Regions from separate parts of the Cupriavidus sp. Agwp_2 genome, predicted to be linked through region 2. Evidence: predicted binding sites of a transcription regulator. Region 2 holds the regulator's gene; each other region holds the start of a gene.
The links. The regulator FNR, encoded in region 2, switches genes on or off when oxygen is low (the NO sensors DNR and NnrR bind a similar motif). The targets are predictions, from matches to a motif close to TTGATNNNNATCAA.
Positions count from the first base shown of each region.

Region 1 (7,117 bases), on a different replicon from region 2:
GCCGCCCAGCGCCAACCTACCGGCCGGAATCTTGTCAGCGATGCGCTGGCAGGCAGGCAGAGCAGACCAAGTTGGCGGCGCCCGGTGGTACGGCGCGCCATTGCCGGTGCCCGCGCATGAATACGGCATGACAGACCGGGCAACTCGCCACCACGGGGGCAGCCACCGGCTGCTTGTAGCGGTCGGGCATATGCTCGACGGGGAACGGATTCCAGCGGACTGGTCGGACCTTGGTTGATTGCGTTCGGACTGTCATCATGATGCCTCGGTAGCCATTGACCTGCATGCCGGTTGACGGCCAGTTGCAGCGTGTGCGGCGTCCCTACTCCTTTCCACCATTCCACGTCCTGGCCCCGGCAAAACCCGACTTGCCTACACTGTTAAAGCTATGCGCTGGTGCGGCTATCAACTTGGGCTGGATCAAACAATCGCAAGACATCCGCGGATGATGCCGGCTACATGGGTCGCCGCAGCACGCTGCACAATACCGGCAACGGGCCCACCCGGAGCAATTCCTCAGCATGGCTGAGTACCGCGACGGTTCCTGGTGGCCGGCGTGCATGACTGGCTAGTCGTCTTGTTCACAGCGCTGCGCCTAGCACTTTGCGACCGGGCAAACTGCCGGATAAAAGAGGTGGCGGCGGACAGTTTCTGGTCGACCACTGCCAATTGCGTTGAAGTGTGTCTCCGGAAGACAGAACCTGGGGGGCACGGACCGGCACACCGTACCATTGGGGAGCGATCAGTACATCGCCGCGCGTACGCGAATGCACGCGCGGAAGAAATCCTCGGTAGAAAAGCTGGCCTTTATCGCCCGAGCTCGCCAGACAGAATAAGTCCTGGCGTGAACTTCGATGTACCGGACACGGGTAGCCGGCTCGAATGGAAACATGCCGTCGGACACGGGAAATGCCGGCCGACGCCTAAGAAACTCACTCCAGAAACCCTGCGCAAGCTGGCGGAGTGTTCCGTTGTCATCGTTCATCGGATTCCATTGAGCGACACGCTCCTCAGTATTGACAGCGAACGGCCGGTACCTTGCTGCCCTGTCTGGCTCTCTGTCCCGCTAGTAGGCCTGAGGCTACTCCGATTCCGTTCCCGCACTTGCCCTACCATCCCGCTCCGTAGCAGCCGCCGCACCGCACTTCCCTTCATCGCATCGCCGAGGCGCTGCGGAAAAATCAGTGCGACATCAGTACCGGCACTGTCATCGACTCGAGCAGCGTGCGGGTGACACCGCCAAGGACCAGCTCATGCACCCGGCTGTGCCCGTAGGCGCCCATGACGATCAGGTCAGCATTTCGGTCTGCGGCGTGTGAGAGCAACATCTGGCCCACGTCATCGCCGTCTCCCGCCGAAAGCGTGCACAGCTGCGCTTCCACGCCATACCGAGCCAGCCAGTCCACGGCATACTGAGGGGGCGACACCCAAGGCCCCTTCAGAACGCTCGATGGTGTCCACGAAACCACTTCCACGGTGCCTGCGCGCTGCAGAAGCGGGAGCGCATCGCGGATGGCGCGCGCCGACTCGCGGCTGCCGTTCCACGCCACCATGACGTTCTTGCCAACGCTCGGGAACCGGCCCGCATACGGGACCACCAGCACCGGCCGCCCACATTGCAGCACGATGGATTCAACAAAGCCGGGCTCAGCGTAGGCGGCATCATCAGTGGGATCGTGCTGTCCGAGGATGACAAGATCGGCCCGATGTGCCTCTGCCTGGACCGTCGCCGCCGTGGCCCAGTCCGGCGCCCGCCATTCCGTATTGACGGCTATCTCGTCCGTCGCGCCCATCAGGGCATGGCGGGCCCCCTCGCCGACCTGATGCTGCCATTCGTTGTAGGAGGCGAGATAGCGGTCGCCGTCCACTAGGTAGCGCACGGCGGTGGGATCCGGCTTGCCGACGGCAAGCAGGCCGACCAGCGTGGATTGGAACTCCAGCGCCAGCTGGGTGGCGAGGTTCAGCCGGTCGTACACACGGCGGCTGGCGTCGAGATGAACCAGGATCGTTGCGTAGTCCATGGATTGTCTCCATCAGGCAGCCCCGAACGGGGCTTTGCTTAAATCTATATCGCCACCCCGCCCCGGATTTGTCGTGCATCAAGCCACCTTCCTGTCCGCGCCATAGGCGATACCGCTGGCACCACCACTACCGCTCTGGTGCGCGCCACTATGATTCCCATAGAGCGAGCGCCGGTTGGCATTGACCTGCGCTACGACTGAGCGGGGCGGCCAGGCGAGCATGAGAGGCCATTGGCGGGCACATCAGGTACGGGTTGCACCGGGCCGCCTGACGCCAACGCGAGCGTGCGCGGCTTCGGTGGCCGCAACGGGTCCGGTACGGCGCTACACGCTGCGCATAACGGCACCAACGCGCAGGCGGCAAGCCTGCGCCATCCTGGCCGTCTTGCCGGGGTGCATGACTGCAAGCGATTTTTCATGGGTGACCTCCTGTGGGGCGCGCACCGGCCGCCGCCGGCCACCACGTGCGCTTCACACCGCGAAGCGGACATGACCGCTGTGCAGCACGATGTGCTGCTCACCTGTCATCTCGAACAGCGCTCCCGCAACGCGTTCAATGTCGTTGCGGTTGCTCATGAATGCCGGCAGCAAATCTTCACTGCGGTACGAGCGCGCGCCGAAATGATCCTCAAGCGCCTCGGCAGTGATCTTATAGGTTGCTGGCAAGCCGTCCACCTTCGCGGCACACTGCAGGCTTGGTCCGGTCGGGCAATAACCCGGCATCTCGCCGGCAAAGTCGATTTTATGCATAGCTCTCTGGGGTAATGCCCTCCAAAGTCTGTTCGCCTGCTACGCCTCCTCGGCGCGAACAAGCAGGACGGGCGCGACGGCGAGGGTGATCACGCTTCGCGCGACGCTGCCCATGACGAGTCGCCGCACTCCCCGGCGGCCGTGCGTACCCATCACAACGAGATCGGCGTCCCAGCCATTGGCTTCGGCCGCGATCGTGGTAGCAACGTCGCCCTCGGCCATCGGCTTGCCCAGCAGCCGCGTTACGTGGCGAATGCCCGCCGCGGCAAGCCTGCTGGCGGCAGCCGCGAGGACGCTTTCGCCCGCCGTCGTGAGGTCCTCTATCAATCTCACCGGATCCAGGTTGCTGACATCCAGGAACGGGCTGCGGTCATCGACCACATGGACCACCTCCACTTCCGCGTTGGCGGCGAGCGCGATGATCATGGCCTGTTCCAGGGCAAGCTCCGATGCGGCGCCGCCGTCCATGGCGACAAGGATGCGCTGGTACATAGCGGCTTCTCCGGTGATAGGAGTCTGTGGTGGCTCGGGTCTGGACTTGTCTAATGCAGCGTAGAGCAACCGGCGCAACTGCTGTTGATACGTGTCAAAGCCGCTGCACGATGCTCCAACCGCCGCGGCGGGCGGGCATATGTCCCAGTTGATACGCATCAATGGCGGCCGCCACGCAAGACCTACGCTGCAGAAGCAGCGACGTCCGCTGCCAACTTGACCGGAGCCCCGTGATGACCCAAACCGCAATTGTTTATTACTCCCGCACCGGCACCGTACGCCAGGTGGCAGAGGCCGTTGCCGCGCGGACCGGATGGCCACTGGCCGAGGTCGCCGACGTGAAAAGCCGCGCCGGGATCCTTGGCGACATCCGGTCCGTTATCGATAACCTCTTTCACCGCCAGGTCGAGTACCGCTACGACGGCCCGACCCTCGATCGCTGCGAGCATATCGTGGTCCTGGCACCGGTATGGATGGGCAGGCTGGCGGCCCCGATGCGCAGCTTTCTGGCCGCCAGCGTCGCCAAGCCGCCGCTAGCCGCGCGCGTGTCGGCAATCTGTGTCATGGCATCGCTCGGGGGCTTCCAGGCAGAGGCGGAGATAGGCAAACTCACGGGAAAGACACCCGCGCCGGCACTCGTGCTGCTCGAACGAGACGTGCTGAGCGGCGATACCGCCGCCGAGATCGATGACTTCGTGCAGGCGTTGCGGTTCGCGGACTCCAGGCCTGCCCACGCCGAGCGTCCCGCCTGGTTGTCCCCGAACCAGACGTGAGCGCTTCTTGCGGCTCGGTCGCTCCTCTTTCGAGGCGTCCTGAACCGCCGCGAACTTGCGCGTTTTCGGCCCGCGGCGACACTGTCAGGCTGCGGGCTCAGCGACGCGGACAGGGTGTTGTGCCGCAGAGCAGCCAGTCGTCCTCGAGCGTATTGACCTGCAGCCGGAACGTCATGTCGAGCGGCTCGCCAGCGACGACGATGTCGCGCATCTGGTTCCGCCCTTGGTAGCTCACCGCGACCCGATAGGTACCTGGCTTGAGTCGCATGTAGAACAGCGGCCCGCTGGCGGTAGTTTGCAGCACGGCGCGACCCTCCTGGCTGGCCACGACCACCGTGGCACCGTCCAGCGGGTTGCCGCGCCCGGCATCCACCATCGTCAGCCGTACATTGAAACGCGCGGCGATGGCCAGCATGCTTTGAAAGCCAGCGTCATCGTCTCCACCCGAAACGTAGGAGACGCCGTGCTGCTCCATGATCTGCACGTCAGCGCCAGCGGGCGTAGCGCGAGCGGCGCAACCGACCGCCGCAACGGCAATCGCCAGCGACGACAGGCCGACGCCAAGGCTTCTTGAAACCTGCATTTGCGTTACTCCGAACGAATTGTTGGGTGTCCGCGGACTGGAACCGAACGGTCAGGGCGTATCGTTGCCCGACTGCTGCCTAACGAGCAGTACGGGGCGAACCGTCTTGCTGACGACGTGCTCCGAGACCGAGCCCAGCACCATGCGCCGCAAGCCGCGATGGCCATGTGTGCCCATGACGATCAGGTCTGCACTCCAGTGGTCCGCTTCCACGACGATCGCTTCGGCAACCTTCGCAGGGGTGCCAGGCGTCTCGGCCAACCTGCTGCTCCAGCGCACGCCGGCGGCACTCAGGCGCTCGCCGGCGCGTGCCAGCACCTGCTTGCCATAGGCAATGATGTCAGCCATCAGCCAGGGCCGGTAACCCGGCCTGATCTCGAAGAACAGGTCGCTGTCGTCGACGACGAACATTGCACTGACCTCGGCGTGGGTCGCCAACGCCATGGACACGGCTTGCTCCAGGGCATTTAAGGACGAGCGGCTGCCATCGATGGCTAGGAGAATGCGGCGGTACATGGCGACCTCGGCTCCGGCTGGTTCTTTCCAAAGTAGCGGTCGCAAGCACATGCGGGTTGATGCCAGTCAACGAAGCCCTAAGCGGGCCTAACAGAATAACTTTCTGAGATGCCGCCAGCAAAGGATGCAACAGGTGATGTTCAGGAAGGCTTCGTGGATGGTGGCAAGGCGCTCCGCTGGGCGGGAGGGCCGGGTGTGGCGGGCTATTCGATGCGGAAAAGGTCATGCGCCAGGGCGTAGCTGAACGCATAGTCCAGTTCACCGGACGCCTGGGCATGCAGCGTACAGAGCGGAGCGCCGGCTACAACCTCGTCGCCGGCGAGGACATGCAGCTCCAGCCCGGCCACCTGCCGGCGCGGAGCCCCGGCCAGCTTCGCCGCGCGCGCGACGTGCCGGTTGTCGATGGAGGTCACGATGCCGCTGCGAGCTGCGAGCACGTCGCGCCGGAACACCGCTTGCCCCGGGGTGCGCAGCCCCCCTTGCGCTTCACAAATCGCCTGGAACCGGGCCCAGGCGGCACCGCTGTCGAGCAGACTGCTGGCCTGCGGCCGTCCCTGTCCGACCGGTATCGCGCCGCAGAATTCCAGGAGCTCGCCCGTCAACAGCAGCGAGCGTTCGCGCAGGTCGGCGGGCGCCGTTGGCTGGCACTGCAACACCGCCAGCACGTCGAGCGCCTCGAGCGCGGGCCCGACGCCCCGGCCCACCGGCTGCGAGCCGTCGGTGCGCAGAATCCGGATTTTCAATCCGAAAGCGTCCGCGACTTTGGTCATGGCGATATGCAGGCGCTCCAGTTCGCTGTCGTCGCGGATCTTCGCCGTCAGTCCAACCGGCACGTCGATCAGCACATGGGTGGAGCCGGCGGCAATCTTCTTCGACAGGATAGAGGCCACCAACTGAGCATCGCTGTCGATATCCAGGGCGCGCTCCACGCGGATCAGCACGTCGTCCGCGGGACTCAGGCTCAGCGCGCCGCCGCCCCACACCAGCGCCGCCCCGACCTGCTCCACCACGCGCCGCAGTTCCGCCGCATCCAGCGTCACGCGGGTCAGGGCTTCCATCGTATCGGCGGTGCCGGCGGGCGAAGTGATCGCGCGCGACGAGGTCTTGGGCAGCAGCAGCCCTGCCGCTGCCGCAATGGCCACCACGATCGGCGTGGTGCGATTGCCCGGCAGCCCGCCAACGCAATGCTTGTCCGCAATCACCGCGCGGTCCCAGCTCAGGCGCTGGCCGGACCGGACCATGGCCCGGGTCAGGTCGACGGTCTCGCGCAGGCTCATGCGACCGTCCGCGCAAGCGGTGAGGAATGCGGCAATATGCACGTCGGCGTACCGCCCTGCACTGATGTCGCCGATGATGCCGTCGAGCTGGACGCTGTCCAGGTGGCAGCCATAGATCTTGGCACGCAGTGCCTGCACCGACTCCAGCGCGGGCGCATGGGTGACATGCACGACATCGCCGGCGCGTGCCGCCAGCGTCCGTGCCGCGCTCACCGACAGGCTCGCTTCGCCCATGCTCAACAGCGGCGCGCCCAGCAGCGTCAGCGTGGCGATCAACGACCTGTCGCCGATCTGCACGCGCACGCGCGCCTGCGCGGAAAAGCCCTCGGCGCGGCAGATGGGGCAATCCGGATGCATGTAGATGACATGCTCCTGCCACGTATCGATCTCGAGCGGCCGGAACACCAGCGCCCCAACTTCGCGGGACGCGGCGGCGGCCACGACATCGCCGTGTCGGCCGGAAATTACGGGATCAAAACTGGGATCGTTCACGTCATGCCTTGCCGGGGTATGACGCTGCTAGCGAGCATCGAGGGCGTCCAGGTTGAGCAACTCGATGGTCTTGCCCTGCACGGTGAGCAGCCCTTCCTGTTGGAACTTAGACAAGATTCGGCTCACGGTTTCCAGGGTCATGCCGAGGAAGCTGCCGATGTCCTCACGCGTCATGCGCAGCACAAAGGACGTGGCCGAATAGCCCCGCTCGCG
Region 1 is NZ_CP088085.1:447,607-454,723, forward strand. Features, by position in the region: gene LPA45_RS32360 (hypothetical protein) at 1-129, opposite strand, end outside; gene LPA45_RS32365 (universal stress protein) at 1,182-2,021, opposite strand; gene LPA45_RS32370 (DUF1488 domain-containing protein) at 2,493-2,771, opposite strand; gene LPA45_RS32375 (universal stress protein) at 2,811-3,263, opposite strand; gene LPA45_RS32380 (flavodoxin family protein) at 3,497-4,036, shown strand; gene LPA45_RS32385 (carboxypeptidase regulatory-like domain-containing protein) at 4,134-4,619, opposite strand; gene LPA45_RS32390 (universal stress protein) at 4,671-5,135, opposite strand; gene LPA45_RS32400 (thymidine phosphorylase family protein) at 5,339-6,853, opposite strand; gene LPA45_RS32405 (helix-turn-helix domain-containing protein) at 6,932-7,117, opposite strand, start outside.
Region 1: a site for FNR is predicted at 3,412-3,425, ahead of LPA45_RS32375 (universal stress protein). Genes of this name have one in related genera too.

Region 2 (7,117 bases):
GTGCTGTATATCGCCTCGATGTGGATCGCCGGCGTGATGGAAGGTCTGATGTGGCGCGCCACGCAACCCGACGGCACGCTGACCTATGCCTTCGTCGAGGCGGTCAAGGCCAAGTATCCGTTCTACCTGATCCGTCTGCTGGGTGGCATCTGCTTCCTGTCCGGCATGCTGCTGATGGCCTACAACGTCGCCAAGACCATCGTCGGCAAGCGTGCCGTGGATGCGCCGATCCCGGCCAGCATCCCTGCCTCCGCACACTGATCATTCCAGGATAGAAAGATGTCGGAAAAACAAAGATTCTTTTCCCACGAAACGCTGGAGAAGAACATCGGCTGGCTGATCATCTGCACGATCCTCGTGGTCAGCATCGCGGGTCTGGTGCAGATCGTGCCGCTGTTCTTCCAGCACTCCACCACCAAGCCGGATCCGGGTATCACGCCGTATTCGCCGCTGCGGCTGATGGGCCGCGATGTCTACATCCGTGAAGGCTGCGTCGGCTGCCACTCGCAGCAGGTGCGTACGCTGCAGGCCGAAACCGAGCGCTACGGCCACTTCTCGACCGCGGGCGAGTCGGTCTACGACCACCCGTTCCTGTGGGGCTCGAAGCGTACCGGCCCCGACCTGGCGCGCGTCGGCGGCCGCTATTCGGACGACTGGCAGCGTATCCACTTGCGCAATCCGCGCGACGTGGTGCCCGAGTCGGTGATGCCTTCCTACCCGTGGCTGGAGAAGGCTGCATTGCCGACCAACGATATCCAGGCTCGCATGCGGGCACTGGTAAGGCTTGGGGTGCCATACACCGACGCCGATATCGCCAAGGCGCCGGACGAACTCAAGGGCAAGACCGAGGAAGATGCGCTGGTGGCTTATCTCCAGGCGCTGGGCACCAACCGCCGCAACGTGCGCGTGGACACTGCTGCAACGGCTACGCCGGCGGCACCCGCCGCGGAAGCGGCCGCACCGGCCAAGGAGTAAGCCATGGCAGCCATGATCACCGCAATTGCGACCGTCGTGTCGATGGTCGTCTTCCTCGGGATTTGCTGGTGGGCCTGGTCGGCCGGCCGGCAGAACGCCAATCGGGAATCCGCCATGCTGCCGTTCGCGCTGCCTGACGAAACCACGACAACATCGAGCCGGAACACCTAGCCATGAGCGATTTCTTTTCCGATTACTGGAGTTACTACATTGCCGCGATTGCGCTCGTGGGCATCGTCTGGTGTGTCTGGCTGCTGTTCTCGCAACGCAAGATCACCAAGACCGCCAACGCTGGCGGCGACACCGGCCACGTTTGGGACGGCGACCTGCGCGAACTGAATAACCCGCTGCCGCGATGGTGGATGTGGATGTTCCTGCTGACCTGCATCTTCGGGCTGGTCTACCTGGTGTTGTATCCGGGCCTGGGTTCCTACGCCGGCGTGCTGAAGTTCTCGACGCAAGACGAACTGGCGGCGCACCGTGCCGCGCAGGAGAAGATGCAGAACGAGATCTACGCCAAGTACCTGAAGATGGACGTCAAGCAGGTGGCGGGCGATCCGCAGGCGCGCGAGATCGGCCAGCGTCTTTTCCTTAACTACTGCGCGCAATGTCATGGTTCGGATGCGCGCGGCAGCCGCGGGTTCCCCAACCTGACCGACGGTGACTGGCTGTATGGCGGCGAACCCGAAACCATCCAGCAGACAATTTCCAAGGGCCGGAATGGTGTGATGCCGCCGTTCGCATCCACCATCGACGGCAAGCTGGCTGGCGACGTGGCACAGTATGTCCGCGCGCTGTCGGGACTTTCATCGGACCCCATCCGCGCCTCGCGTGGCGAGAGCACCTTCAAGTCGACCTGCGCGGCTTGCCACGGTGCCGGCGGCAAGGGCAACCAGGCATTGGGTGCGCCGAACCTCTCCGACAACGTGTGGCTGTATGGCAGTTCGGAAGCCAGCATCGTCGATGCCATCCTGAAGGGGCATAACAACCATATGCCGGCACATGAAGAGATCCTGACGCCAGAGCGGATCCGCATGCTGACGGCTTATGTCTGGGGCCTGTCCAATACCGGCGGGGGTGCCGGCCAATGACAGGCGACTCATCTGCGCGGGCGCGGGCCGCCCGCAGGAGAAACCATCCATGAACGCACCCGGGACCGAAGAAGTGGCCCGGGCGGCCGACCCCCAGCGGTCGGCCGCTGCGCCTGCCGAGACCTCGGATGAAACACTGTACGAGGTCCGCCGCAAGATCTATCCGCGCTCGGTCACGGGCGCATTCTCCAGTTGGCGCGTCTGGCTGGTCCTCTTCACCCAGCTGATTTACTACGGCACGCCCTGGCTCCAGTGGAACGGACGCCAGGCCGTGCTGTTCGACCTTGGCGAACGCAAGTTCTATATCTTCGGGCTGGTGCTGTGGCCGCAGGATGTCATCTACCTCGCCGTGCTGCTGGTCATTTCGGCGCTGGCGCTGTTCTTGTTCACGGCAATTGCCGGGCGGCTGTTTTGCGGCTATGCCTGTCCACAGACGGTCTATACCGAGATATTCATGTGGATCGAGCGGCGGATCGAGGGCGACCGGATCGCGCGCATCCGCCTGGATGGCGATCCCTGGAGCCTGCGCAAGCTGCGCCTCAAGGCCACCAAGCACTTCCTGTGGGTACTGATCGCCCTGTGGACTGGGTTCACCTTCATCGGCTACTTCGCGCCGATTCGTGAACTTGGCGGCGAGCTGGCGAGTTTGTCGCTGGGCCCGTGGCAGACGTTCTGGATGCTGTTCTACGCGTTTGCCACCTGGGGCAACGCGGGCTTCATGCGCGAGCAGGTATGCAAGTACATGTGCCCGTACGCGCGTTTCCAGAGCGTGATGGTCGACCGCGACACCTATGTCGTTACCTACGACATCGGCCGGGGCGAGCCGCGTGGCAGCCGTTCGCGCAAGACCGATCATCGCCAGGCGGGCCTGGGCGATTGCGTCAACTGCAGCATTTGCGTCCAGGTGTGCCCGACCGGCATCGACATCCGCGACGGCCTGCAGTATGAATGCATCGGCTGCGGTGCCTGCATCGACGCCTGCAACCAGGTCATGGACAAGATGTCCTATCCGCGCGGCCTGATCCGGTACACGTCGGAAAATGCCATGCGCAAGGCGCTGTCGGCGGCAGCGTCGCGCAAGCGCTTGATGCGCCCGCGTGTCATCATCTATTCGGTGGTGTGGGTTGCGCTGCTTGCGGGCTTCGTCGCTTCGATCGCGCTGCGCACGCCGCTGAAGGTGGACATCATCCGCGACCGCGGCGCGTTGGGCCGGGAAGTCGAGGGCCGCTGGATCGAGAACGTCTATCGCCTGCAGCTGATCAACACGACTGAAGGGCCGATGCACATCAGCGTGCGAGCCGACAGCGACGAGTTGAAAAACCTGACGGTCGAATACGACAAGCAGGCCGAGTCGCTGGCGCCGACGTCGAACCGGCTGTTGCCGATCCGCATACGCGTGCCGATCGAATACGCCGCGCAAGGCACGCACAAGATCAGCGTGACGGTGACCAGCGAAGCAACTGAGCGGGGCAGCGCCGAGATCCGGCAAACCACCAGCTTTATCGTGCCGCGCGACCTGTGACGCCAGGCGCTCGGTGCAGAACTTAAGGGGGCATGATGAATCAGCAAGGCAATCCGTGGTGGAAAGAGCCGTGGCCGTGGCTGTTGATGAGCGGCCCGCTGGTCGCGATGGTGGCGTGCGGCGTCACCATCTGGCTTGCGTCGTCGCATCCTGACATGCCGGTGCAGGGCGCGGCGCGTCATGGACTGGTGGTCGAGAAGGCGGAGGCAGTGCGGCCTCAGCCGAGCGCAGCGAGGCAGCCATGAGGTTGCGCTGGCTGATGTGGGTCTTGTGGCCGGGGTTCCTGATGGCGGGCTTCGCCACCGCGACGGTGTTCTCGGTCGTGGATCCCGGCGACCTGAAGTTCTTCGGGCATCCGATCGAGGCGTCGCGCGAATCGATCTATACGATGAGCTTCCTGCTGGCGTGGATATTCTGCGCGCTGTCCAGCGGGCTGACGCTGTACACGATGCCGACGCGACTTAGCGATACCGACGAGCTGGAGTGAAGGGGGATGCTTGCGCCGCCCTGTGCGGCGCAAGCGCAATGCGGTGTGGTGTGGTGTGGTGTGGGAAAGGGTCAGCAGCTGCGGCTGTAGAGCTGCTTGATGCCGGCGAGATCCACCAGCTTCACGTGGCGCTGGCGAATCTGAATCAGGCCGGCTTCAGCGAAGCGCGAGAACAGGCGGCTGACGGTTTCCAGTTTCAGGCCCAGGTAGCTGCCGATTTCCTCGCGGCTCATGCGCATCACGAATTCGGTCGACGAGTACCCGCGTGCCGAAAGGCGCTCCGACAGGTTGATCAGGAACGCGGCCAGGCGCTCTTCGGCGCGCATCGAGCCGAGTGTCACCAGCATCAGCTGGTCGTGCGTGATTTCCTTGCCCATCAGCCGCAGGAACTGGTGCTGCAGCGAAGGCAGGTCTGCGGACAGGGTCTGGAGGTCACCAAGGCGGACTACGCAGACTTCGGTATCTTCCAGCGCGGTCGCGTCAGAGGCATGCTGCATTTCCCCCAGGCCGTCGAGTCCGACGATCTCGCCTGGCAGATGGAAACCGGTAATCTGTGAACGGCCGTCTTCGGTCGTGACGTGCGTCTTGAGCGTGCCGAAGCGAACGGCATAAACCGCGGTGAGGGGATCGCCCATGCGATACAAGGTCTCACCCTTATGGACCCGGATGCGTTCCTGCACCAGCGTGTCCATCTTGGTAAGGTCTTGCTGGGACATGCCAACCGGAAGGCACAGTTGCCCCATCGCGCATGTGGAGCAACGGGGCGACATTTCGGTGATTGGAATGGAGGTAAGCAATTGGAACCTGCAAGATTGGATGCGAGGGCGCGATCAGGACATTTTACCGTGCGATGTGATGCGGCAGGGAGCCAGATTTGACATTTGGTGTGCTAATTAGCGTTTTTATGCTGGCATTGCTGGGCGGCGTGCACTGTGCAGCAATGTGTGGCGGCATCGCGCTGGCAGTCGAACAACCACGTGGCAGCGTTGCGGCCATGACCTTCGTGCGCAGCCGTGCTGCCTGGGTCGGCGAGTTGCTGGCAATGCACCTGGGCAGGATTTCGACCTACATGATGCTAGGCGCGCTACTGGGCGCGATCGGCGCCGGCGCGTGGAAGCAGGATTACCTGCCGTTGCAGCGCTGGCTGTTCGGTGCCGGCAGCGCGATGCTGCTGTGGTCGGGCTGGCGCCTGCTGCGCGGCAATGCCTTTACCGTGGCATGGCTGGAGCGGCTGGCGGCGCGGGCTGGCAGTGGCGTGGCGCGGCAGTTGGGCCGGCTAGGCGGCAACATGCCCGCGTTCGTGCGTGCGCATGGGGGCCTTGCCAGGCGCTACGGGGTTGGACTGGCCTGGGGGCTGGTGCCGTGCGGCATGGTCTATGGTGCGCTGACGCTTGCGCTGCTCGCCGGCAATGCCGGTTCCGGCGCACTGGTGATGGGCGTGTTCGGCGTCGGCACGCTGCCCAACCTGATGGTGCTGTCGGGGCTGTCCGGCTACCTGCGCAGCCTGTCGCGGCAGCGCGCGGTGCGGGTGGGCGCGGGCGTGGCGGTCATGGCGTTCGGGGCCCTTGGCCTGGCGCGCGCGGTGTTGCTGCCACATTCGCTGGCAGAGCAGGGTTTCTGCCTGGTCTTTTGAGGCGCATGGGGCGCGCGGCGCAGCGAATGATGGTTGCGGGCAAGGGCGGGAATGCCATACAATCGCCAACATTGCGGTATCGCGCGGTGTTTTGTAAGCAACGGCGAGCAGCGCCAAGCGGCCTTCCTACCAGAAGGCACGCCCACGGCGGCGGGAAGCGTTGGTGGTTCGATGCCCGGCCCGGCCCGCGGTCCATCCGGTTCAAAAGATCAAAGCCCGGCTGGCACTGCGGTGTTGGAGATGCCGGCCTTGCTCCCGATACCCGTTTTTCTTGCGTCCGAGGCGTTCAGTTCGCCGACAGCAGCGTCCGGTTTTCGGATGTGCCACGCAAGAGGTTCGCTGACCGGCCCATGGCGGCATGCGAACGATCTCCTGCCGGAGTGACCCGGCAACTCGATGCAAAGAATGGAAGTGCACGGCTTGGATGCAGCAGGTATCCGGGTGAGCTGCGCAATGAGATGGCGATGGCATTGGCGTCGCTGTATCCAAAATCTCCGGTGCCCCGGATCCGTCCGGGAGCAGGTGCAAAGACAGGCTGCACACCATCAACATGAATACCCAAGAGGCGAAGATCGTCCTCGAGACGGCGCTGATCTGCGCGCAGGAACCTTTGCGCGTCAATGATCTGCGACGGCTGTTCGCCGACGATGTCGGCGCGGACACCGTCCGCGTGCTGCTGGAGGAGTTGCGCCAGGACTGGCGCCCGCGCGGCGTGGAGCTAGTGTCGCTGGCCAGCGGCTGGCGCTTCCAGAGCCGCCCCGAAATGCGCGAATACCTCGACCGCCTGAATCCTGAAAAGCCGCCGAAATATTCGCGCGCCGTGATGGAGACGCTGGCGATCATCGCTTATCGCCAGCCGGTGACGCGCGGCGATATCGAGGAAATCCGCGGCGTGACGGTTAGTACGGAAGTCATTAAGAAGCTGGAAGACCGTAGCTGGATCGAGGTGATCGGCCACCGCGACGTGCCGGGCCGGCCGGCCCTGTATGCCACCACCAAGGCCTTCCTGGACGACCTCGGGCTGCGCACGCTGGACGAGTTGCCGCCGCTTGAAGATGCCCAGGCGCAGGCGCAGGCAACGCTGCTGGATCAGCAGGCCATCGATTTCGAGGCGCTGGCGGCAGGCAAGCCCGGTAGCGCCGATGAAGAGGCGTTTGCCGAGCCGGCGGGGGGCGAAGCATCCGCCGCCGGCGAGCCCGAAGTCACGGACGCCGGCCAGGCATCCACAAACGGCGAAATCGCCAACGGATTCGACCTGCAGCCGCACCAGCATGGGGCTGAGGAAATGGGCGCCGAAGGCGAACCGAACGAACCTGCCGACCCGGCCGAATCCGATCCGGACGGGGCGCGGGGAGAGCTGTTGGAAGACAGCGCCCCGCCGCACCCGAGCGAGCACGACGAGCGCGTGC
Region 2 is NZ_CP088083.1:2,249,264-2,256,380, reverse strand. Features, by position in the region: gene ccoN (cytochrome-c oxidase, cbb3-type subunit I) at 1-261, shown strand, start outside; gene ccoO (cytochrome-c oxidase, cbb3-type subunit II) at 280-975, shown strand; gene LPA45_RS10605 (CcoQ/FixQ family Cbb3-type cytochrome c oxidase assembly chaperone) at 979-1,146, shown strand; gene ccoP (cytochrome-c oxidase, cbb3-type subunit III) at 1,149-2,066, shown strand; gene ccoG (cytochrome c oxidase accessory protein CcoG) at 2,116-3,588, shown strand; gene LPA45_RS10590 (FixH family protein) at 3,624-3,833, shown strand; gene LPA45_RS10585 (hypothetical protein) at 3,830-4,075, shown strand; gene fnr (fumarate/nitrate reduction transcriptional regulator Fnr) at 4,147-4,872, opposite strand; gene LPA45_RS10575 (sulfite exporter TauE/SafE family protein) at 4,950-5,708, shown strand; gene scpB (SMC-Scp complex subunit ScpB) at 6,259-7,117, shown strand, end outside.

Region 3 (7,117 bases), on a different replicon from region 2:
TGGGACCGGCCTACCATGAGGTCGCCGTGCGCTACAAGAACGATGCGCAGGCCCAGGCGAAGCTCGAAACCAGCATCCGCGGCGGCAGCAGCGGCAAGTGGGGCGCGGTGCCGATGCCGCCGTTTGCCAGCCTGAAGCCCGACGAAGTACGCGCGTTGGCGGCCTACGTGCGCCAGCAATAACACGCGCCCTGCAAATCGCGCCCCGGCCGTCGCCGGGGCGTTTGCCTTTTTGCCTTGCCAGACGCGACGGCATTCCTATACTTAGCCACATGGCTAACCATTACGCCGACCAGTCCGCCCAGTCCGCCCAATCCGCCTTATCTGCCGTTCCCGAGCTGTCCGACGTCTTCTACGCGCTGGCGGATCCCACCCGCCGCGCCGTCGTCACCATGCTCGGAGGCGGTCCGGAAACGGTCTCGGCGCTGGCAGCCCCGTTCGCGATGGCACTGCCCTCGTTCCTGAAGCACCTGCAGGTGCTGGAGCGCAGCGGTTTGATCCGCTCGCGCAAGACGGGGCGCGTGCGCACCTGCGAGCTGGTGCCGCAGCCGCTGTCCGAGGCGCAGCAATGGCTGGCCGATCAACATGCGCTTTGGGAGGCCCGCACCGACCGCCTCGCCGCCTTTGTCGAAGCGCTTCACCAGGAGGAACTGTCTGATGCCGAACGGAAACAACGCAAGCCCCAACACAAGCCCTGAAGCCACCCGGGACCTGGTCATCTCGCGCCTGCTCAAGGCCCCGCGCGCCAAGGTCTGGCGCGCGTGGAGCGATCCGGAACTGCTCAGGCAATGGTGGTGCCCCAAGCCCTGGACCACCGAGGTGCGCGCCTTCGACTTGCGCCCCGGCGGCGCCTTCCATACCTTCATGCAAGGCCCCGACGGTGGCACCAGCGACAATCCCGGCTGCTTCCTGGAGGTGGTGCCGATGGAGCGCATCGTCTCCACCTCGGCACTGGTCGCGGGCTATCGCCCGGCCACGCCATGGCTGTCGATGACCGCGGTCATCACCATGGAAGACGAAGGCGACGGCACGCGCTACACCGCGCGCGTGATGCATCCGGACGAGGCCACGCGCAAGCAGCATGAAGAACTGGGCTTCCATGAGGGCTGGAATACCTGCATCACGCAGCTGGAGGAATTTGCCTCGCAGCTGAAGTAAGACGGCAAGAAGGTTGCGGCGGCGCGGGCTTCAGTGCGAGAACAGCACCGGCACGGTCATCGACTGCAGCAGCACGCGGGTCACGCCGCCAAGCACAAGCTCACGCAGCCGGCCATGGCCGTAGGCGCCCATCACGATCAGGTCGGCGCCAAAGTCCGCGGCGCGCGACAGGATCAGCTCGCCGATGGTCAGGTCGGCGCCGCCGGGGCCGTGCTCGACCTCGACCGAGGCGCCTTGCCGTTCCAGCACCTGCACCGCGTGGCTGACTGGCGTGGCATCGGCGCGCAACTCCTTGGCAGCGGTATGGGCGCCGAGCACGCGGACTTGCGCGCCAGCCAGCAGGGGCAGCGCGTCATGCAGGGCACGCGCGGCCTCGCGGCTGCCATTCCAGGCCAGCAGCACGCGCGTGCCGACGGTGCTGAATTCGCCGGCGCACGGGACCACCAGCGTGGGCCGGCCGGATTCCAGCAGTAGCGCTTCCAGCAACTGCCGCGCGACCGGGCCTTCGATATTGTCGCCATCGTACTGGCCCGACACGATCAGCCCGGCCTCGCGCGCTTCGCGCAGCGCCAGCGTGACGGGGTCGCGATCGACGGCACGCCAATCGGCCACGACCTCCAGTTCGCGGGTGACTGCCTCGAAGGCGCAGTGCATGTTTTCGCGCTGCAGCCGGCGGCGCTCCTGGTCTTCGGCCAGGCAGCGCTGGGCATTGCCCGTGCGGTAGGACCAGCCGGGGTCGGGCACGCGCCCGGCCAGCAGGCCGATCAGCGGGCAGCCGGCGGCGCTGGCAAGGCGGCCGGCAAGGTGCAGGCGGCGGCAGGACTGTGGATTGCCGTCCAGGTGGACCAGGATGCTGTCGTAGGCCATGATGCCCTCGCTTCGGTCTTGTTTGCATCCAGTCTAGGCGGCAAGACCGATTGGGCCTTGACCCGGGTCAAGGCGGCCGGAACCCGCGCTTCATCCGGTTCGCACGGAAAGCGACAGCGAACGTAGACGCTCAGGCGCCATAGGCCGCGGGCATCACTCAATCGTCGTAGCCATCGTGCCAGCGGCGCCATTCCCGCTCGCGCCGCCTCTGTTCACGCCACTCGCGCTCGCGCCACTTGCGCTCCCGCCATTGCTGTTCGCGCCAGGCGCGGGCATGCCCGTCGTCGTAGTAGGCCGGCGCCACGACCACCGGCTGGGGTGGTGCCACATAGACCGGCGCCGGCTCGTAGTAGACCGGGGGCGGCGCCACGGCATAGCCCGGAACGCCGATGCCGATATCGACGTTGACGCGGGCCTGGGCGGTGCCCGGGCCCATGACTGCGACGCCCGCGAGAGCGCAGGCGGCCAGGATTGTTCGCATGGTGATGTCCTCCTGGCCGGCAATGTAGCGGCGCCCCGCGGCCGCAGGTGTTGGCAGAACGTTAGGCACGTAGCAACGTGTAACCGCGCCGGCGCTTTCGCTGCGCTAGCGGCGGCCCTTGCCGTCGGCCCTGCCGCGTCCGCTGCCCAGCGCCTCCTCCAGGAACTGCATCAGCGCCTGCACGCGGGCCGTACGCCCGCGCCGCGTGGGCACCAGCAAGGTCACCGGGGCGCTGTCGCACTCCCAGTCGGCCAGCACCCGCACCAGCGCGCCACGCGCGATGGCATCGGCCGCATCCCATTCCGAGCGCAGCACCAGCCCGAGCCCCTGTTCCGCCCACTGGCGCGCGACGCTGCCGTCGTTGCTGGTATAGGCCGGCACCACGCGCACGGTTTCGCGCGCGGGCGGGCGCCTGGCGGCCCGCGTGGCTGGCCGGCGGAAGCGCCATAGCGTCACGTCCTCATCGTTCTCGCGGATGCAGATGCAGGCATGGTCGAGCAGGTCGCGCGGCGCGGCGGGCGTGCCGTGCTGGCGCAGGTAGCCGGGGCTCGCGCACAGCCAGCGCGCATTGGGCGCGAGCGTGCGCGCGATCCACGACGAGTCGCGCACCGCGCCGACGTGGATCACGGCATCGGAATCATGGCGGTCAGGCCACGGCGTCTCGCGCAGGTCCAGCTGCAGCCGCAGGCCCGGGTGGCGCTCGGCAAAGCGCGCCAGCAGCGGCGCCACGTGGTGCCGCCCGTAGCCGAACGGCGCGGCGATGCGCAGCGTGCCCGTGAGCCGGCTGTCCTCGCGCCGGAACGATTCCGGCAACGCCTCCAGCTGCGCCAGCAGCGCCGCGCCTTCACGGGCAAAGCGCTCGCCCTCGGGCGTCAGGCTCAGCCGCCTGGCGGTGCGGGTGGCCAGCGCCAGCCCCAGCGTGGCTTCCAGCTTGCGCAGCCGTGCCGACAGCGCGGGCGGCGTCACATTGAGCGAACGCGCGGCCGCGCTCAGCGACGGCGACTGCGCGAGCGCATCGACCAGGCGCAAGTCCTCGATCTGGATCATTCACTTCAGCTTAACGATTGATGTTCCGCCATTTAACCACGGGCTACCGTTTGCTTCCTACACTAGGACACCATGCCACCTCGATTGACCGAACCACCCGTGAACGACATGACCCTTTCCCCAACCCCGCTGGCGCAACTCGAAACCCCGGCGGCAGTGATCGACACCACGCGCATGCAGCGCAATATCGACCGCATGCAGGCGCGCATGGATGCACTCGGCGTGCGCTTCCGCCCGCATGCCAAGACCAGCAAATGCACGCCGGTCGTGCGCGCGCAGATCGATGCGGGCGCCAGCGGCATCACCGTCTCGACGCTGAAGGAGGCCGCGCATTTCTTTGCCCACGGCATTAGCGACATCCTCTACGGCGTTGGCATGGTGGCCAGCAAGCTGCCGCAGGCGCTGGCGCTGCGGCGCCAGGGCTGCGACCTCAGGATCGTCACCGACGGCGTAGAGTCCGCACGCGCCATCGTGGCGTTCGGCGCCGCGCATGGCGAAGCGTTCGAGGTCTGGATCGAGATCGATACCGACGGCCACCGCTCGGGCATCCGCCCGGACGAGCCGGCGCTGATCGAAGTCGGCACCGTGCTGCATGAAGGCGGCGCGCGACTGGGCGGCGTGATGACGCACGCCGGCTCCAGCTACGACCTGGACACGCCCGAGGCGCTCGTGGCAATGGCCGAGCAGGAACGCGCCGGCTGCGTGCATGCGGCGCAGCGCCTGCGCGAGGCGGGCCTGCCGTGCGCTGTGGTCAGCGTGGGCTCGACGCCCACCGCGCTGTCCGCGCAAGGCCTGGAGGGCGTGACCGAAGTGCGCGCGGGCGTCTACGTCTTCTTCGACCTGGTCATGCACAACGTTGGCGTATGCGCCACCGGCGACGTCGCGCTGAGCGTGCTGACCACAGTGATCGGGCACCAGCCGGACAAGGGCTGGGCCATCGTCGACGCGGGCTGGATGGCGATGAGCCGCGACCGCGGCACGCAGAAGCAGAAGCGCGATTTCGGCTACGGCCAGGTGTGCGCGCTCGACGGCGCGGCCATCGACGGCTATGTGCTCAGCGGCGCCAACCAGGAACACGGCATCCTGTCGCGCGAGGGCGAGCCTGACCGCGATATCGCCGCGCGCTTCCCGATCGGCACGCTGCTGCGTATCCTGCCCAATCACGCCTGCGCCACCGGTGCGCAGTTCCCCACGTACCACGCGCTCGCCGCCGACGGCGAGACCACCGAATGGAGCCGACTGCATGGCTGGTAATCCCGACACAAGCGACCGCACGATCCGGACGATCTCCCCGGACACCCTGGCCACCCCGGGCGGACACTACAGCCACGCCACCGTCGCCAACGGCATGGTCTTCATCTCGGGGCAACTGCCGATCACGCCGGACGGCCGCAAGCTGGCCGACGCGCCATTCGCCGAGCAGGCCATGCAAGTGCTGGCCAACGTCGAAGCCGCGCTGGTAGCAGCCGGCAGCAGCATCGGTGCGCTGGTGCAGGTGCGCGTCTATGTCGACAGCATCGACAACTGGCCTGCCTTCAACGCGATCTACGCCGCGTGGGCGGGCGCAGCGCGGCCGGCGCGCGCGGTGGTGCCCACCGGCCCGCTGCACTTTGGGCTCAAGGTGGAGGTGGAAGCGGTGGCGCTGGCATCGCGCGCGTAATTAACCCGCTCACGCGGGCTTGGCAAGGCTGGTAAATCACCGTTGCAAAAACAAACAGAATGTCAGGTGGCTCGGCGCTAAAGTGGCCCTTCCCATGCCTGAAGGCAATTTTGGAGGTACACGCATGAAGCAACATCTGGCGAAATCCCTGTTGATGGCTGGCGCGATGGTCGCGTCTTACCCGCTGTTCGCACAGCAGGCCCAGCCCCTTCAACCGGCCCAGCCGATGCCAGCCACGCAACCGATGCAAGCCACCCCGCCGGCGCTGTCCGCGCAGCCGATGCAAGCCATGCCGGCCACCGCGCCGTCCGCACAAGTCGCGCAAGCCCCGGGCGCAGCCAGCCCGTACGCACCGGCAGGCCAGCCCGCGCAACCGGGCATGGCGCCTGCCCCGGTCGATCCGATGCAGGCAGCCGCGCCGGCCGGCGCCGTCGACCCCGCCAGCATGAGCCTGGCCCCCGATGCGCTCGGCACCCGCCTGGGCCAGCGCAGCTCCTTCCTCGACGGCGCCTGACGCCAGTCCCCGCGCGTCAACGGCGGGCGCAAGCTGTGGTAGCGTAGCGCCCTGCCGATTTGACGCCACCATGACTCCGTTCGATTCCGATGCACTGAAGCGGCTCGTCAGCGTCACCATGCCCTACGGCAAGCACAAGGGCACGGTGATCGCCGACCTGCCGGGCAACTACCTTAACTGGTTCGCCCGCGAAGGCTTCCCGCCAGGGGAGATTGGCGGGCTGCTGGCGCTGATGCACGAGCTTGACCACAACGGCCTGTCCCACTTGCTGAAGCCGTTGCGCGGGCGCGGCTAGCCGCGCGCCGGCTACAGCCCCAGCGCACGGCCGTCGCTGCGCGGGTCGTGCGCGCCGGCAAGCTGCCCCTTCGGACCGATCCGGATCGCGCCCGGATGCCCGGCCAGCTGGCTCTGCGCCGGGATCGGGCTCAGCTGGTGGCCGCGCGCCGCCAGTTCACTGAACACCTGCCGGCCGGCGTCCTGTTCGAGCTTGAGGCTGTCGCGGCTGTCCGAGAAAGTCTTGCCCAGCAGGAAGCGCGGCCGGCCAAGCGCGGTCAGAGGATCCATGTCGTAGTCGATCATGCGCGTGAGCACCGCCGCCAGCGTCTGCGGCTGTCCGTCGGCGCCCTGCGTGCCGTAAAGCAGCCGCGGCCGGCCGTTCTTCAGGTAGATGCCCGGGTTCAGCGTATGGAAGGGCCGCTTGCCGCCCTGCAGCACGTTGGGGCTGGCGGGATCGAGGCTGAACGACGCGCCGCGGTTATGCCAGAGCACGCCCGTGTCGCCCACCACCACGCCGCTGCCCCAGTCGAAATACACCGTCTGCAGCATGCTGACGCAGCGGCCCTCGCGGTCGGCCGCGCCGATATACACCGTGTCGCCGGGCTGGTAGACATGCGGCCACGGCATGGCCCGTGCCATGCGGATGCGTTGCGCCTGCGCATCCAGGTGCCGGCGCGACAGCAGCCGATCCACCGGTACGTCGACAAAATCGGGATCGGCAACGTAGCGATTGCGATCGAGAAACGCCAGCTTCACGGCTTCGACCAGCAGGTGATAGTAGTCCGCACTGCCCTCGGGCACGGCCGACAGGTCGAAGCGGTCGAGGATCCCCATGATCTCCAGCGTCGTCACGCCCTGCGTGGGCGGACGAAGGCCCAGCAGTTCGCCGCCACGGTAGGCAACGCGCAGCGGCACTTCCTCGCGTGCCTGGCAGCGCGCCAGGTCGTTGGCGCGCAACGGCGAGCCGGCCTGCGCCAGCCCTGCCGCAAGCCGGCCGGCGATATCGCCCTCATAGAACTCCCGTCCGCCCTGCGACGCCAGCCGGTCCAGCGTGCGCGCCAGCTCGGGCTGGCGGAACATTTCGCCCGGCTTCGGCATGCGCCCGTCGGGGGCAA
Region 3 is NZ_CP088084.1:1,015,040-1,022,156, forward strand. Features, by position in the region: gene LPA45_RS22355 (c-type cytochrome) at 1-182, shown strand, start outside; gene LPA45_RS22360 (helix-turn-helix transcriptional regulator) at 272-697, shown strand; gene LPA45_RS22365 (SRPBCC family protein) at 657-1,157, shown strand; gene LPA45_RS22370 (universal stress protein) at 1,188-2,024, opposite strand; gene LPA45_RS22375 (hypothetical protein) at 2,182-2,505, opposite strand; gene LPA45_RS22380 (LysR family transcriptional regulator) at 2,611-3,552, opposite strand; gene LPA45_RS22385 (DSD1 family PLP-dependent enzyme) at 3,661-4,806, shown strand; gene LPA45_RS22390 (RidA family protein) at 4,796-5,212, shown strand; gene LPA45_RS22395 (hypothetical protein) at 5,337-5,726, shown strand; gene LPA45_RS22400 (DUF3820 family protein) at 5,797-6,021, shown strand; gene ggt (gamma-glutamyltransferase) at 6,033-7,117, opposite strand, start outside.
Region 3: a site for FNR is predicted at 2,082-2,095, ahead of LPA45_RS22370 (universal stress protein). Genes of this name have one in related genera too.